3 regions of the Mesorhizobium sp. M0029 genome follow, and region 2 is predicted to be linked to each of the others. Evidence: riboswitches for the same ligand, from Rfam matches in the RefSeq annotation. Region 2 holds a riboswitch; each other region holds the start of a gene.
The links. A riboswitch is a leader RNA that binds a small molecule or an ion and turns the genes downstream of it on or off. The one in region 2 is predicted to bind thiamine pyrophosphate.
Positions count from the first base shown of each region.

Region 1 (3,922 bases), on a different contig from region 2:
AGCGTGCCGGCGCCAGTATCGCCATAGGGCAGGATCTCAACATCGAGCCCGGCCTCGTGGTAGAACCCTTTGTCGCGGGCAACGAACAGGCCGACATGGTTGGTGTTGACCGTCCAGTCGAGCGCGACGGTGATTTTTTGCGTAGCCGCATGAGCGCGAGAGGCAAGCGGCAGTCCGGCAGCCAGCGTCAGCAGCAAAGCCTGCCGGCGTGTGAATTCGGTCATGAAAAACTCCTTTGAGCGGTCTGCGGGAACGAGGGCCGGTCAGTCCCGGGATTGAGCAGCGTGTCGAGGATGTCGGCTTCGAGCGCGGCGGCCTGGCGCGCGGCATCGCTGCCGGTGGTGCGCGGGCGCGGCAGCGGCACGGCAATCTCGCCGATGATGCGGGCCGGCCGCGCCGACATCAGATAGATGCGATCGGAGAGGTAGACGGCTTCGCGCACGTCATGGGTGATCAGCAGCGCCGTCCAGCGGTGGCGCTGCCACATGCCTTCCAGCCAGCGCTGCATACCCGCGCGGGTCAGTGCATCCAGCGCGCCAAAGGGCTCGTCGAGCAGCAGCATGTCGCGCTGCTGCACCACGGTGCGCAAAAGGGCGGCGCGCTGGCGCATGCCGCCGGAAAGCTCGGCCGGCCAGGCGCGCTCGAAACCGGCAAGGCCGAACTCAGCGAACAACGGCGCGACGCGTTCGCGCGCCGCCTTGCGGCCAAGACCCTGCACTTCCAGCCCCAGCGTCACATTGTCGATGACGCGCCGCCACGGCATCAGCGCGTCGCGCTGCGGCATGAAGGCGAAGGGGCTGCCCTGCAATGGCGCGCCGTCGAAGCGCATGTCGCCCTCGCCTTTCAGCGCACCGGTCAGCAACTGGAACAGCGTCGACTTGCCGGCGCCGGAAGGGCCGAGGATGGAGACGAACTCGCCGGCCGCGACATGAAGCGAAATGCCGGCGAGCACCTCAAGCGCGCCGAAGTTCTTCCTGATGTCCCGGAGTTCGAGCCGCGTCATTGACGGTTCTCTTCTGCAGCTTCAACCTTGCCGTCGCGGCTTTCGCTCCCTGCATTCTCCCAAGGCATGGCGAAGCGCTGGACGAGCACCGCAATGGCGAACAAGACAAGCGTGAGCGCGGCGCTGACGGCGACCGCGGCGAGCACCAGATCGGGCCGAAAGTTGTTCTTGGCATTGAGCATGTAGATGCCCAGCCCCTTCGCCGCCCCCGCATATTCGGCGAAGATCGCGCCGACGACGGCGTAGGTGATGGAGATGCGCAGCCCGGCGAAGAAATAGGGCAGCGCCGAAGGCAGGCGCGCCAGCCAGAAGATGCGCCAGCGCCCTGCCCCCATGGTGGCGAGCATCTGCGAAATCGCCTTGCTGGTCGCGGCAAAACCCTCGACCAGCGCCACCATCATCGGGAAGAAGGTAACGAGCGCCACAAGCAAGATTTTTGGCATCAGCCCGAAGCCGAACCACAGTACGATGAGCGGCGCAATCGCGACCAGCGGCAAGGTCTGGCTGACAATCAGCAGCGGAAACAGCGCGCGGCGCAGCGGGGCCAAGAAATCGACCAGCGCCGAAAGCACGAAGGCAGCGACCAACGAGCAGGCGAAGCCGGCTGATGTGGCGCGGATGGTGGGCAGCGTGTTGTCGGCAAGGGCAGCGCGATGCTCCCAGGCCTGCTGCAGCACGCGCGACGGCGCCGGCAGCATGGTGGGCGCAGCGCCACCATAGCGGGCGTAGAGCTCCCACGCCGCGAGGAGCAGGGCGGAGGCGCAGGCGGCGGGGATGGTCTTGGCGATGGCTGCGGCTAATCTCCCCCCTCGAGGGGGAGATGTCGCCGAAGGCGACAGAGGGGGTCGTCTCGCATAGAGCGCCCACGCCTTGCCGATGCGAAAAGGACGTCGGCGCTCCACGCGCTGGGACCCCCTCTGGCCTGCCGGCCATCTCCTGCTCGAGGGGGGAGATTCGTGGGCATCGCGGTCTTCGCCAATCGCCAATGGCTCCCCTCCTCTCTGTGCTGAGGTGTCAGAGGCATCTCCTCCACGCAATGGGTCAGATAAACCAGCCACGGCAATATCCTCAAGGAACGACGCTTGAGCCGCGGCTCAGACGGCGCTCGGGCTGTTCGCCGAGATCGTGATGTCGAGGGTGACGTGGCCGGCGCCGGGGCCGAAGCGGCAGAAGGCCTCGTTGAGCGTGGCAAACACCGCACCGGCATCGCCACGCAATTTGGTGCAGAAGTTCTTTGAGCGCTCAAAGACGCCGGACTGTTTCAGGAAATCGATGCAGCCGTAGATCTCGTCCATATGGTCGCCCGTGCCCATGACGTAGAGCGAGAACTGCGCCGCCACCGGCTGGCCGGTCGACGGCGTGGCCTGGACAGCGCGGATCGCGGCGATCTTGCGCTCGTCCAGCGGAATGGCGGGGCCGCCGGTCTCGTCGGAGCGGCAGATCGGATCGTCGGGCTCGCCCGGACAGCCGCGCGAGACCGCCGCCGAAAGCACGCAGTGCTTGCCGCTTTTGGCCGCCGCGACGAACAGGTCGCGCATGGCGGGAAACAGCACCTCGGGCGGCCCGACCATAAGCGTCGAGATGTCGTCGGTTTCGATCCGCAGCCGGTCGCGCCACGGATCGAGCGCGCCGAGCGCGCCAAGGATGACGCCGACGAAATCGTCGGTCATGGGATAAAGGGAAATCTGTGCGCCTGAAAACATCGCCCGCCTCGCTCCGCTGGTATTATCCAGATCAGCTTTAGGGTCCGAAGGCTTGCCGCCCTCATCTCAGCCCCGACCATACGGAGCACCCCTGTGGATGAGCGGGTTAAAGCATTGTTCGCGACATTGGGGAAGCCGTTTGTTGAAGGCACTGCGGCAAAGTGTTTTGGGCCAGACGGGCCGGGCGCCCGGGCGTTCAGAGCGACTCGTCAGTTCGTTGCGTTATGAGATTTCCACGAATTTCTTATAACTGCGTTGAAATTCAAGCTGATAAACGTAATTACAAGAAAACGGCAGAGCCTCCGCGCAGCCCTTACGGTTTCTGCATTTCCTTATCCGCGACCCCATCCGAACTGTGCTGCTGCGTCGCTAGGGCTTGCCTGTGCTGGTCCCCTCGCCCCAGCGCTACGCCATCCACAAGCTGATCGTCGCCTCGCGACTCGGGCCGAGCGCTGGCCAAGCGGGAGAAGGATCTCCATCAAGCGCGCCTGCTGACCCAAGCGCTCGAAGCCACGCGTCGCCAGGACGACCTTGCCTTCGCCTTCATGGACGCGTGGGACAAGGGCGAAAACTGGCGCGAGACGATCCGGCGCGGCCTGAACCTGTTCGACGCCGACACGAGGGAAACAGTCAACACCATCCTGGGAAAATCCCTCCGCGAAATTGGTGCGAGTCCTGAAGGATTCACGATGCGTGATTAGCTGAAGCGACCGCTGCTATATTCATTGTCATCGTCCCAACTGTACGAAATTGGCTTGACGCTCGTTCGTACATAAAGTACGATATCTCTTTTCGCAGAGAGGAATGTCCTTGAGCACAGCGAACCATGTTGCCTTCGCCGATCTCTCTCGTCCTTTGCTGTCACCCCCGTCATTGCCGCCGCCTTTGTTGCCGCCGCCTTTATTGCCGCCCCCTTTGTTGCCCTTGTCATTCGATCAGTGCGAACGCCTCGCCGGGGCCTGGCGAATGGCCAGCCAGGACATCGCCGACGACATCCGCTTCATCCGCCAATATCTGAAAGTCGTTGCCGAGAAGGACGAGAGGCTGTCGACCGGCACCCTTGTTCACAGCCGCGCCTATGTCGAGGCCTGCGCCGGCTGGCTGCCACAGACTGTAGCGCGGTATCTGCGCCACCTGCGCCAGATCACCGAATGCGAACTGGCCATGACAGCTGCCGGGATTCGCTTTGCGCTGTCGAGTTATGCCTGGGAGGCAT
Region 1 covers NZ_JAMYVF010000011.1:171,484-175,405, reverse strand. The annotation lists gene NKJ76_RS19570 (ABC transporter substrate-binding protein) at 1-224, opposite strand, end outside; gene NKJ76_RS19565 (ABC transporter ATP-binding protein) at 221-1,003, opposite strand; gene NKJ76_RS19560 (ABC transporter permease) at 1,000-1,842, opposite strand; gene NKJ76_RS19555 (YkoF family thiamine/hydroxymethylpyrimidine-binding protein) at 2,098-2,706, opposite strand; TPP riboswitch at 2,697-2,809, opposite strand; gene NKJ76_RS19550 (hypothetical protein) at 3,252-3,407, shown strand; gene NKJ76_RS19545 (hypothetical protein) at 3,673-3,922, shown strand, end outside.
Region 1: another riboswitch for thiamine pyrophosphate. It lies ahead of NKJ76_RS19555 (YkoF family thiamine/hydroxymethylpyrimidine-binding protein); the one in region 2 lies ahead of thiB (thiamine ABC transporter substrate binding subunit).

Region 2 (3,922 bases):
GCGACTTCCAGCGTCGTCGCCGCCGGCCCGCCGCCGAGGATCAGGACGATGGTGAAGGAGGTGATGCAAAGCATGAAGACAAGCCCGGCGACGCCCGGCAGCGCGGCGCGCAGCACCGGCCACTCGATCAGCCGGAAGGCTGGCCTCGCCCCCATGCCGAGCTGGCTAGCCAGCCGCCATTGATCGGCCGGCACCGTTCCCAGCGCTTCGAGGAACAGCCGGGTGGCCAGCGGCAGGTTGAAGAAGACGTGGGCGACGAGGATGCCCGACAGCCCATAGATGTCGGGCCAGCTCTGGCCACCGATCGCGGCGAAATAACCGGCGCGGCCATAGAGCGCCAGTATGCCCAGCGCTCCGACAATTGCCGGCAAGGCAAGGGGCACAGTGAACAGCTGCAGGATGAAGCCGCGTCCGAAGAAGCGCGGATGCCGCGACAGCGCCCGGGCGACGAAGAGCGCCGGTACGGCGGAAAGCAGAGTCGAGAGCGCAGCCTGCCAGAGCGTGAAGCGGACAACGCGCAGGAGATAGAGGTCAAAGGCGGACGCGGCGCCGGAAAGGTCGTGCGCGCCTTCGCGGATAAGGCCGGCGAAGGCGCCACCGATCAGCAGCGCGATTGCCGCAAGCGCGACAATGCCGGCCGTGATGCGGGGGTCAGAGGGATAGTGCGCACGCATTTCGCGCTATCCAACCCTACGGCGCACGTTCGCTGCTGACGCAAATATTTCACGGAAGTCGAGTTCCCGCCCACCCCTCTCTGGCCTGCCGGCCATCTCCCCCGCAAGGGGGGAGATTAGCAGCTTCGCTCCCCGCCCCATCCTCGCAGCGTTGGAGGTTGGCGAAAGCTTCCGAGCGCTTGATCTCCCCCCTTGCGGGGGAGATGGCCGGCAGGCCAGAGGGGGGTGTTCAAGCGCCATCCTGAATTCCTACTTGCTCATCACCGCCAGCCATTCATCCACCCAGGCCTTGCGATTTGCCGCGACCTCTTCCGGGCTGAACAGCAAGGTCTTCGCCGGCTTGACCAGCCTATCAAAAGCCGGATTGAGCGGCTTGTCGGTTTTCCCAGCCGGGAACATCCAGTTGGTCTCCGGAATGACATCCTGGAATTTCGGCCCGGTCATGAAGGCCAGAAACTTTGCCGCCAGCGGGTTCTTCGCGCCCGTGGTGGTGATGCCGGCGACCTCGACCTGCAAATACTCGCCTTCTTCGAACGACGCCGCCTGGAAGCGCCCGGTGTTCTCGGCCACCATGTGGTAGGCCGGCGATGTCGTATAGGACAGCACCATCGGCGCCTCGCCCTTGGTGAACAGGCCATAGGCCTCGCTCCAGCCGGGCGTCACCGTCAGCACTTTGCCCTTGAGTTTGGCCCAGGCTTCCGGCGCCTTGTCGCCATAGACCGACTTAACCCACAGCAGCAGGCCGAGGCCCGGCGTCGACGTCCTCGGATCCTGGATGACGATCTTGTCGGCGGCATCGCCCTCGACCAGTTCCTTCAGGCTCTTCGGTGGGTTCTTCAGCTTCTCGGTGTCGTAGACGACGGCGAAATAACCATAATCATAGGGCACGAAAGTGTCGTCGCTCCAGCCGCCCGGCACGTTGTTTTCAGCCACCGCGCCATGTGGGACAAACAGGCCGGAAGCCTTGGCTTCCGCGGTGAGGTTGGTGTCGAGGCCAAGCACGATATCGGCTTTGGTCGACGCACCTTCGAGCTTGACGCGATTGAGCAGCGCGACGCCGTCGGCCACCGAGACGAAGTCGACGCTGCAGCCACACTCGGCCTCGAATTCCTTCTTCACCTGGGGGCCTGGACCCCAGTCGGCAGTGAAACTCTCATAGGTATAGATCGTGAGTTTTTCCTGCGCGCACGCAGGGCTTGCCAGTAGCGAAACAGCAAGCCCAAGCGCTGGGACAAGACGGGACAAAAAAATGCGCATCGGCGCCTCCTTCATTCGTGTTGAAAGGAATTGAGGCGTCGGGCTGTCCGAAGCGTCTAATCCCTCCGCCGGTACAAACCGGATCAGGTTCAGCGGGTTGGCGAGACTGCCTCTCAGCCGGTCCGCGAAGATCGCGTCCGGCACCCCGTTAGAGCGTTTCGACACATAGGCCCGGCCAAGGTGCCACGCAAGTGGAAGTTTGCCCGAGCGTGATCCCGGAAAGTGGAATCCGTTTCCGGAAAAAGATCATGCTCCAACAAAGAGTGACGGTGCCGCTCGGCCTTCCGTTTCGTCGGCGGGGCTGGTAAGGGCCAGCGGATATGAGCACATTCACCATCCTGCTTGGCGGCGATCTCGTCCGCACGCCGCGGCTCGACCGCCAGGTCGCGGGCACGCGCGTCATCGCCGCCGACGCCGGCATCGATCATGCCCGCCTGCTCGGCGTGATGCCGGAGCTGTGGGTCGGCGATTTCGATTCCGTGCCGGCGGACCTGCCTGCCGATCTCGCCGCCGTGCCGCGGGAGGTGTTTCCTCCCGAAAAGGACAAGACCGATGGCGAACTGGCGATCGCGGCGGCATTGGAACGCGGCGCCACCAGCCTGGTGCTGGCCGGCGCTTTCGGCGGCAAGCGCGCCGACCACGCCTTCCTCCATCTGGCGCTCAGCCTGCGGCTGGCCGAGGCCGGCACAAAATTGCTGTTGACCAGCGGAGCGCAGGAAGGCGCCCCTCTGCTGCCTGGCAAGGCCGGCTTCGACTATGCCGACGGAACGCTGTTTTCGGTGCTCGGCTTTTCCGATCTTTCGGGCCTCACCGTGTCCGGCGCGAAGTGGCCGCTCGACCATGTCGAGGTCGTGTTCGGCTCGTCGCTGACCATCTCGAACGAGGTCAAGTCCAACACGACCGGGGGCGGCCTCGAAATCGCGCTCGGCCATGGCCGCGCGCTGCTGCTCGCCCACCCCTACCCCTTGCCTGAAAGCTGACATGGCCCCGCCCCTTCTCAACCTCGACGGCATAAGACTGACCTTTGGCGGCACGCCGCTGCTCGATGGCGCCGAACTGACGGCGTCCGCCGGTGACAAGATCGCGCTCGTCGGCCGCAACGGCTCCGGCAAGTCGACGCTCCTGAAGATTGCTGCTGGTCTGATCGAGCCGCAAGACGGCGAGGTCTTCCGCCAGCCTTCGGCAACGGTGCGCTATCTCCCGCAAATGCCCGACATGGACGGCTTTGCCAATGTGCGCGCCTATGTCGAGGCCGGGCTTGGGCCTGCCGACGATCCCTACCGCGCCACATATCTGATGGAGCATCTCGGCCTCGCCGGCACGGAGAACCCCAACGATCTCTCCGGCGGCGAGGCGCGCCGCGCAGCACTTGCCCGCGTCATGGCGCCCGAACCCGATATTCTGCTGCTTGATGAGCCGACGAACCATCTCGATTTGTCGGTCATCGAATGGCTGGAAGAAGAGCTTGTCCGGACGTCTTCGGCGCTGATCGTCATCTCGCACGACCGTCGCTTCCTCGAACGCGTCTCGCGCGCCACTGTCTGGCTCGACCGTGGCCAGACCCGCCGCCTCGACAAGGGCTTTGGCCATTTCGAGGAATGGCGCGACCTTGTGCTGGAAGAGGAAGAGCGCGAACAGCACAAGCTCGGCCGCCAGATCGTGCGCGAGGAGCATTGGCTGCGCTATGGCGTGACGGCTCGCCGCAAACGCAACATGCGCCGCCTGGGCGAACTGCAGACCATGCGCCAGCGTTTTCGCGGCCATCGCGGCGCCGAGGGCTCGGCGACCATGGTGGCCAGCGACGCCGCCGAATCCGGCAAGCTGGTGATCGAGGCCAAGAACATCGAGAAGAGTTTTGGCGACCTGACCGTGGTCAAGGGCTTCTCGACCCGCATCCAGCGCGGCGATCGCGTCGGCCTTGTCGGGCCGAACGGCGCCGGCAAGACGACGCTGTTGAAGATGCTCACCGGCGAGATGAAGCCCGATGCCGG
Region 2 covers NZ_JAMYVF010000008.1:212,257-216,178, reverse strand. The annotation lists gene thiP (thiamine/thiamine pyrophosphate ABC transporter permease) at 1-674, opposite strand, end outside; gene thiB (thiamine ABC transporter substrate binding subunit) at 924-1,931, opposite strand; TPP riboswitch at 1,975-2,089, opposite strand; gene NKJ76_RS16195 (thiamine diphosphokinase) at 2,252-2,911, shown strand; gene NKJ76_RS16190 (ABC-F family ATP-binding cassette domain-containing protein) at 2,913-3,922, shown strand, end outside.

Region 3 (3,922 bases), on a different contig from region 2:
AATTATTAGAGGATGCCGCAACAGCCGGGCCGAAAAGCGCGTCTTCCAGCATAACGACGTTGCGCATTTGCGGGAGCTTCTGCGCAGCGTAAATCCTGCAAGACCCAAGATCATTGTTTTTGAATCGGTATATTCAATGGACGGTGACATTTCACCGATCAAAGATATCTGTGACATGGCGGACGAATTTGGCGCAATGACGTTTCTGGATGAAGTTCATGCATCGGGAATGTACGGTCCGAAAGGCGCCGGCATTGCCGCGGAACTTGGCATCATGGATCGTCCAACCATCATCGAAGGGACGCTAGGTAAGGCGTTCGGCTCGATGGGGGGTTATGTGACCGGACCTGCCTCCATTGTTGACAGCATACGAAGCTTCTCGATCGGTTTCATTTTCACCACGGCGCTTGCGCCAGCGCTAGCGGCTGGTGCGCTGGCAGCGCTGCGCCATCTTCGCGATTCAGATTCAGAACGAATTGATCTGCACCGGAAAACGAAACTTTTAATCGGATTGCTGAAAGAGGCGGGCATCCCCGTCATGCCGACCCGAAGCCACATCATTCCTGTGCCTATTGGTGATCCATTCCGTTGCAAGGAAGCGTCCCGCCAGCTTCTGGATCAGCATGGAATATACGTTCAGCCAATTCTGGCGCCGAGTGTTCCGGTGGGAACCGAGCGGTTCAGGGTGACGGTTACGCCTGCCCATAGTACGACAGATATTCGGACGTTCGTCGATGCGCTCAGGCAGGTTCTGCTGCGGGACAATCTTGGCAAGGCTGCCTAATGTAAATGCTGGGAACGACAGGGCGCGCAGCCTCAGACCTGATTATATCAGCCGGGCTCGCCGAGGTGGAAGCGGCGGTCAGCGATCCGGTTCTGACGCCCGATCGCATCTTCGAATGTCATCGGAAAGCAGTTCCGTAACCCGCAATGACAGCTTTCGCGATCTTAAATGATGTGACTCCATGATTGAATGGGGCCGTTTGACGACTCGCTGCTTACACATCGGGCCGGTTCCAGATTCAGGGCTCACCATGAGCCGGTATGACCAGAGCGCATGTTCTTGTGCTGCGAGTTTGATGTGGCTTGGCGTGCCCTACCCGAGGGGTAGGTCACGCCCAGGCCCACGGGATCACACACCAACCCCAGCTAACCTGGTTTGAACGGAGCAAGCCTCCGACGCCGCCCTAATCAAAAACGCTGCAACAGATCCTTCAAATCAATTTACAAGATTTTTACAACCGTCAGTCGTTGACAATGGTACGGCACCCCGAGTCTGAGGTCCGGCACGGCCACAAAAGTGACACCGGTACCCTCGGACCGCCGCCAGCACGCAACATCGGGATTAACAGCAATGGTAAGAAGAAGAGCGCTCATATTGGTCGAAGGCCATAGGGGTACTGGTCAGCTATACGTCCAAGCGGCTCAGTGTCTTGGTCTTCATCCAATTACTCTGACGGCTGATCCACCTCGGTACGACTATCTTTCGGCGGAAAACGTTGAGGCAATCCGTGTCGACACTGGCAATCTCGAAGCGTTGGTCCGCGAAAGTTCGCGGCTGCGTGCTACCCACGACATTGCTGGCATTACTGGCTTTGCCGGGGACCATGAATCGATCTATGCGACAGTTGGCAAGCTTTGCCGGCATTTCGATCTACCGGGACCGAACCCTGAATCGATTGAACGAAGCTGCGACAAATTCAAGCAACGCCAACTCCTCGCGCAGGCCGGCGTTCCAATACCGGCCTATCGGTTGGCAGCGAATGCGGCGGAGGTAGAAAGCTCGGCTGCAGAGATCGGCCTGCCCGTGATTCTTAAGCCGGCAGTAGGCAGCGGCAGCATGGGTGTCCGATTGTGCCGCAGCCTCGAAGACGTAGCCGAACATACGACCCATCTATTGGGCGGAAAGCACATATGGCGGTCTACACCGAAAATACTCGTCGAAGAATTCGCACAGGGCCCGTTCTATAGCATTAATGTTATGGGGAATGAGGTCGTTGCGATTTGCGCCAATGACTTTGGTCCCCTCCCCCATTTCGTCATACGTGAGGTGACGTATCCGGCCCTGCTAACCGATCAGGAGCGTGAGCGCATCGCCGATGTTTCGCTGAGCTGTTTGCGGGCTCTCGGCCTTGGCTGGGGGCCAACTAACATTGAACTCCGGTGCACGAAACGCGATCCAGTTGTCATTGAAGTCAATCCGCGTCTTAGTGGCGCGCCCGACCCTCAACTGGTCCAGTTAGCTTACGGTGTCGACCTCGTCACCGAGCACATCAAGCTTGTCATTGGCGAGGAATGGGATCTGCGCAAAAAGCATTCGCATACTGCGGCCGCGCGATTCCTGCTTCCTGATCAAGATGGCACCCTCGACTGGATTGGTGGCGACACTCAGGCAGCTGCTATATCAGGTGTGGCCGAGGTCAAATTGAATGTTGAACCCAAGACACCGATCGTCAGGAAGGGGGATTTCCGAGACTGGATTGGACATGTCATTGCCACTTCGCCCAGCCGTGCTGAAACCGAGGGCGCCCTTCAGCGAGCGGTCGACTTGATCGAATGGTCGATCACCCCTTTTCCGGCGACAATAAGAGGTGATCGAGAGCACGATGTTTGTGGGGCGTTCGGGCGGCCCACCAGTTCTGTTCCGATCAGGCATTGACGGCTTAAGATCCTTGAAACGCAGCAGTTCCGTCTACGTCAATGTCACATCAAGTTTGACGAGGCAAATGCAGCTTTGGCCACACCTGCCTTGTCTCCCGCGGAACTTCTCCGCGACCCATGGCGAGGCCGTCGGCCCAATTTGGGCCCAATTTGAATGCCGCCCACCGCCGCCGCAGGACGAACATGCGCTTGACAAGACAACGCCGGCCCGTTCAACTTGAGGCATTCACCAGGGGAGTCCCGGCAAGGGGCTGAGATACTGCTGGCTTTCGCGGCGCAGTGACCCGTTGAACCTGATCCAGTTCATACTGGCGTAGGGACGGTGCAAGCGCTCTGCGGGAGTTCACGCCCGAGGTCCTGTTTCGGCAGGTCGACAGAAGCGTCTTTTCATCCTTCCGGCACAGAACTGGGTCTCCAATGCATGAGCAAAGGAGCCTCAAGATGAATGCCCTCACCCCAGCCGTCTCAACGGGGCCGCTGCCTGCTTCGCGTAAGATCCACAAGCCCGGTGCCATCCACCCGCAGATCAGGGCGCCGATGCGCGAAATCTCCGTCCATCCGACAGCCGGCGAACCGCCCGTCACCGTCTACGATCCGTCGGGCCCCTATACCGATCCGGCTGTCGAAACCAGCATCGAAAAAGGCCTGGCCCGGCTTCGCCACGAATGGATCTTGGCGCGCGGCGATGTCGAGGTCTGCGACGGCCGCCATGTCCGGCCGGAGGACAACGGATTCGCGACGGGCGAACGCCTGACGCCAGAATTTCCCATCCGCCACCGACCGCTCAGGGCCAAAGCAGGCAAGGCGGTGACGCAGCTTGCCTACGCGCGCGCCGGCATCATCACACCCGAAATGGAGTTCGTCGCCATCCGCGAGAACCTTGGTCGCGAGATCCTGCGCGGCAAGCTTGAGCGCGACGGCGAGGCTTTCGGCGCGACGCTGCCCGATTTCGTCACGCCCGAATTCGTGCGTGACGAGGTGGCGCGCGGACGGGCGATCATCCCCGCCAACATCAACCATCCCGAGAGCGAGCCAATGATCATCGGCCGCAATTTCCTGGTCAAGATCAACGCCAATATCGGCAACTCCGCCGTCACATCGTCGATGGCGGAAGAGGTCGAAAAGATGGTGTGGGCGATCCGCTGGGGCGCCGATACGGTGATGGACCTGTCGACCGGCCGCAACATCCACAACATCCGCGACTGGATCGTGCGCAACGCGCCGGTGCCGATCGGCACGGTGCCGCTCTACCAGGCGCTCG
Region 3 covers NZ_JAMYVF010000022.1:37,952-41,873, forward strand. The annotation lists partial or broken gene hemA (5-aminolevulinate synthase) at 1-784, shown strand, start outside; gene NKJ76_RS27360 (ATP-grasp domain-containing protein) at 1,355-2,659, shown strand; TPP riboswitch at 2,883-2,999, shown strand; gene thiC (phosphomethylpyrimidine synthase ThiC) at 3,103-3,922, shown strand, end outside.
Region 3: another riboswitch for thiamine pyrophosphate. It lies ahead of thiC (phosphomethylpyrimidine synthase ThiC); the one in region 2 lies ahead of thiB (thiamine ABC transporter substrate binding subunit).